DNA from 2 places in the Oceanobacillus sp. FSL W7-1309 genome. Region 1 is predicted to be linked to the other one. Evidence: riboswitches for the same ligand, from Rfam matches in the RefSeq annotation. Region 1 holds a riboswitch; the other holds the start of a gene.

The links. Region 1 has a riboswitch for glycine ahead of NST46_RS19585 (amino acid permease). Riboswitches for the same ligand answer to the same signal wherever they lie in the genome.
Region 2: it holds a riboswitch for glycine, as region 1 does, so the genes downstream of both, gcvT (glycine cleavage system aminomethyltransferase GcvT) here and NST46_RS19585 (amino acid permease) in region 1, are expected to answer to the same signal.

Annotation. Positions count from the first base shown of each region.
Region 1 covers NZ_JBBOBX010000002.1:1,418,303-1,420,714, reverse strand. Annotated here, with positions in the region: gene sufB (Fe-S cluster assembly protein SufB) at 1-880, shown strand, start outside; glycine riboswitch at 1,310-1,411, shown strand; glycine riboswitch at 1,415-1,491, shown strand; gene NST46_RS19585 (amino acid permease) at 1,639-2,412, shown strand, end outside.
Region 2 covers NZ_JBBOBX010000002.1:785,836-788,247, forward strand. Annotated here, with positions in the region: gene gcvPA (aminomethyl-transferring glycine dehydrogenase subunit GcvPA) at 1-203, opposite strand, end outside; gene gcvT (glycine cleavage system aminomethyltransferase GcvT) at 215-1,330, opposite strand; glycine riboswitch at 1,400-1,505, opposite strand; glycine riboswitch at 1,509-1,596, opposite strand; gene NST46_RS16595 (DEAD/DEAH box helicase) at 1,734-2,412, shown strand, end outside.

The DNA.
Region 1 (2,412 bases):
TGCACTGAACTCAGCCGTATGGTCTGGCGGATCATTTATCTATGTTCCAAAAGGTGTTCAAACATCAACACCATTACAAGCATATTTCCGTATTAACTCGGAAAATATGGGGCAGTTTGAAAGAACATTAATCATTGTTGATGAAGGTGCATCTGTACACTATGTTGAGGGCTGTACAGCTCCAGTCTTTACAACAAACTCACTTCATAGTGCGGTTGTTGAAATCGTTGTTAAAAAAGATGCATATTGCCGTTATACAACGATTCAAAACTGGGCAAACAACGTATACAACCTAGTTACAAAACGTGCAGTAGTTGATGCAAATGGAACGATGGAATGGATTGATGGTAACATCGGTTCGAAATTAACGATGAAATACCCTGCGATTTTATTAAAAGGCGAAGGTGCACGTGGTAACACGCTATCTATCGCTATTGCTGGTAAAGGACAATTACAGCACGCAGGTGCAAAAATGCATCACTTAGCACCAAACACGTCTTCAACAATTGTTTCAAAATCAATCTCTAAACAAGGCGGAAAGGTTTCGTACCTCGGTCTTGTACACTTTGGACGTAAAGCAGACGGTGCACGTGCAAACATCGAATGTGACACGCTAATCATGGATAACGAATCGTTCTCTGATACTATTCCATACAATGAAATTTTAAATGATAACATTTCATTGGAGCACGAAGCGAAAGTTTCTAAAGTATCTGAAGAGCAATTGTTCTACTTGATGAGTAGAGGATTAACAGAGGAAGAAGCAACAGAAATGATCGTAATGGGCTTCATCGAGCCATTTACAAAAGAACTTCCAATGGAATATGCAGTAGAGATGAACAGATTGATTAAGTTCGAGATGGAAGGCTCTATTGGGTAATATAATAGGAAACCCTCGTTACAATTATAATTGTGGCGAGGTTTTTTTTTATTAAATGTTACGTAATTGCCCAATTTACGCCCTACTAATCTCTGTTCTGTTATTTTTTGACTGTTTACTTAGTTATCTAATAACATCCATTCTTCTTCTTTTCTCAACTTTTCCGCACGAATCAAATGTTAAACTCTTTACATATTTGGCAGATTCAGACGCCGTTGACCTTTTTAATATTCTTGAAGGTTTACTGAACATTTTTTTGCTTTTTCCAGTGCTGCAGCACGATAATCGTTTTGATCAGGACAAGAATTTATATCTCGGAACTGCTTTAAATTTAATGTAATGACATTGATGAGATATCAAATAATATGCTATAATAAAAATTCTATTGTTATTACAATTAAGTATATTATACAGTTACATAACTTGCGGATGATTGTATTGGGAGAGAGCGAAGTATATCGCCACCGAAGGAGCAAGTTCCAAAAAAACCATTGGAATTAATCTCTCAGGTAAAAGCACCAATACAGGACGCTACTCTGGAGAGTGCAATTTATGCCACCAAAGGGGACCTTCTATTATAGAAGGATAAACTTTCAGGTAAAAGGACAGAGAATGGAAATAATATAGCCCTTCTCTATCCTTTTTTTAAATGTGGGATTTTTCAGTTATATAATTGAAATGATGATTTTATAAAAGACTGAAGAACTAGCAACTAAATCAATTAATAATTATCAAAAAGGTTGAGAGAAGGGAATTGTATGCAAGAACAAAAATTAGATAGGGGTTTAAAAAACAGACACGTACAACTGATAGCTATTGGTGGAGCAATTGGTACGGGATTATTTCTTGGTGCAGGAAAATCAATACATTTAGCAGGGCCATCCATATTATTCGCATACTTGATTACAGGTGCTGTTCTCTTTTTAATCATGCGTGCCCTTGGAGAATTGCTGTTAAGTAATTTAAGCTATCATTCGTTTGTTGACTTTGTAAGAGATTATTTAGGTGAAATGACAGCATTTTTAACTGGCTGGACATATTGGTTCTGTTGGATTTCCATTGCAATGGCTGACTTAACAGCAGTTGGCCTCTATACCCAGTATTGGTTTCCAACGATACCACAATGGATGCCAGGATTAATCGCGCTTGTTATTTTATTATGTATGAACTTGGCCACCGTAAAACTGTTTGGAGAAATGGAATTCTGGTTCGCATTAATTAAAGTCATCGCAATTCTAGCCTTAATAGTTACAGGTATTGTTATGATTATAAGTGGTTTTTCCACGGATGCAGGTGGAGCGAGTTTCACGAATCTATGGAACCACGGAGGCATGTTTCCAAATGGTGTAAATGGTTTCATCCTCTCTTTTCAAATGGTCGTATTTGCGTTTGTTGGTATCGAACTTGTAGGACTTACAGCGGGAGAAACAGAAAATCCAGAGAAAGTTATACCTAAAGCGATAAATAATATTCCTATTCGAATTATCATTTTTTATATAGGTGCACTTCTTGTTATTATGAGTGTGTATCCA
Region 2 (2,412 bases), 630 kb from region 1:
TTTAAACTAGCATTTTTATTTGCCATTTCAGTTAGTTCTTTTTTTAATTCGTATTCATTTGCTGGCTTTTTTAAGTTCAATTCTCCTTGAAAGCGTACACTACTTGGAATGTCTGAAAAAAGCTCATCTGTGGTTGAAACTCCGATTGTTTGCAGCATTTCTTCTTGATCGGTTTCAGTCATAGGTAAATAACGAAATTCCATTACGATGCCCCCTATTTATCTCGTTTATAAAATGGTGTCTTTACAATAATTGCTTTTAATTTGCGTTTTCGAACTTGGACTTCTAATTCTGTACCTTCATTTGCAAACTCGGAATCAATAAGTGCTAATCCAATATTTTTGTTAAAAGTTGGGGATTGTGTACCAGATGTTACAAACCCAATCACTTGATCATCCTTCAATACCGTATATCCATGCCGTGGAATGCCTTTATCGATCATTTCAATTCCAACTAATTTTCTTGTCGTTCCATTTTCCACTTGCTCTTTTAGTACAGATTTCCCTATAAAATCTGCTTCTTTGTTCACTTTTACAGCAAACGAAAGCCCCGCTTCAATTGGGCTGATATCCTTTGATAATTCCTGACCATACAATGCAAGACCTGCTTCGAAACGAAGTGTATCACGCGCGCCAAGTCCAATTGGCTCGAGCCCTTTGTCTTTTCCTGCCTCAAGCAGCCGATTCCACAAAGCAGGACCTTCTGATTTGTCAATATAGATTTCAAATCCATCTTCACCAGTATAGCCAGTACGCGAAACAATTGCAGTATGTTCTGAATTTTCCAGCGGAACATTTGCATCGAAGCGGAAAAACTTGATCTCGGATAGATTGGTTTTTGCAAGCTGCTGCAATATCTCCTCTGAATTCGGTCCCTGTAATGCAAATTGAACATAATCAGCTGAGGTATTGGTAATCGTTACTTCCTTTTCGCTGTATGTGTTATGCTGGAGCAGCCACTCATAATCTTTTTCTGTATTCGCTGCATTCACCACTAACAAATAATCATTTTCTGCAAGCATATAAATAATTAGATCATCGACTGTTCCCCCGTTTTCATAGCACATAATCGTGTATTGTGCTCGGTTTGGCACGAGCTTGGTCACATCATTTGTCATAACGTATTGCAGAAATTCTAAGCTTTTAGGGCCCTTTACAGCAATTTCCCCCATATGTGACACATCAAATAGCCCTGCTTTTGTTCTGGTTGCTTCGTGTTCCTGTTTGATCCCAGTAAATTGTACTGGTAAATCCCAGCCCCCAAAATCAATTGTTTTCGCCCCGTATTTTCCATATTCCGAAAAAATAGGTGTTCGTTTCAACTCGCTCATACCATCCACTCCTCCTAATTTTGTTGAAAAAGTGCATAAAAATAGAGATTCCTTCCTTACCGAAGAAATCTCTGTCCTTAAACCAGAAAGTTGCATACTTATACGAACGTTGGATGACTGTATAAGTATTTGCTTCGTGGGTGGTTTACTAATTCTAAGTAAACACTCTCCAGAGTTGCGTCCTACAAGAGTCTTTTTGCCTGAGAGATTCGCTCTTAACTTGCTCCTTCGGCGTTACATAATGTAAGCTCTCCCCTTGTAATCATCCGCTAATGAAAAATTTATATTTGGTTATACTATGTATCAGAATGTAAGGAACTCTATTTCACTTTGAATTATAACATATCAAAAAGCAAAATTATAGTGAAATCCAAATTTTAATAATAGGATGTGTGTTCAACATATGGATTCTATTGAACTACAAAAAGATTCAGCCTTTATCAATGCTCTAGAAACAGCCATTAGCAAAGAGGGTCCTTTCTCCAATTGGGAACTCTTTTCGATGGCATTTCAAGCTGAGTTAACAACAAGTTCACCTTCTTTTAATGGGTTACGTGCATTAGAGTATCTTCCACATGTTAACTTTTTAGATCACCAAACCGATGTTGCTGAACAAGCAATTGAAAAGATGAATGGTCGTGCAATATTAGCAGATGAGGTCGGATTAGGAAAAACAATTGAAGCAGGTCTTATTTTAAAAGAATACATGATTCGGGGATTAGTAAAAAATGCACTTATTCTCGTTCCTGCATCGCTTGTTAACCAATGGGTGAAGGAATTGAATGAAAAGTTTTATATACCAGCAGTTGCACATCGGAAGAATTATAGTTGGAAAGAAAATCCGATTATTATTTCCTCCCTTGATACAGCAAAACGTTCTCCTAACCGTGAAGAAATAATTGACACGGAATATGATTTTATTCTGATTGATGAAGCGCATAAGCTTAAAAATCATAAAACAAAAAACTATCAATTTGTACGTGCAATTAAAAAGAAGTACTGCTTGCTTTTAACAGCTACACCTGTACAAAACCGATTAATTGAGATATTTAATTTAATTACAATACTTCGACCTGGTCATC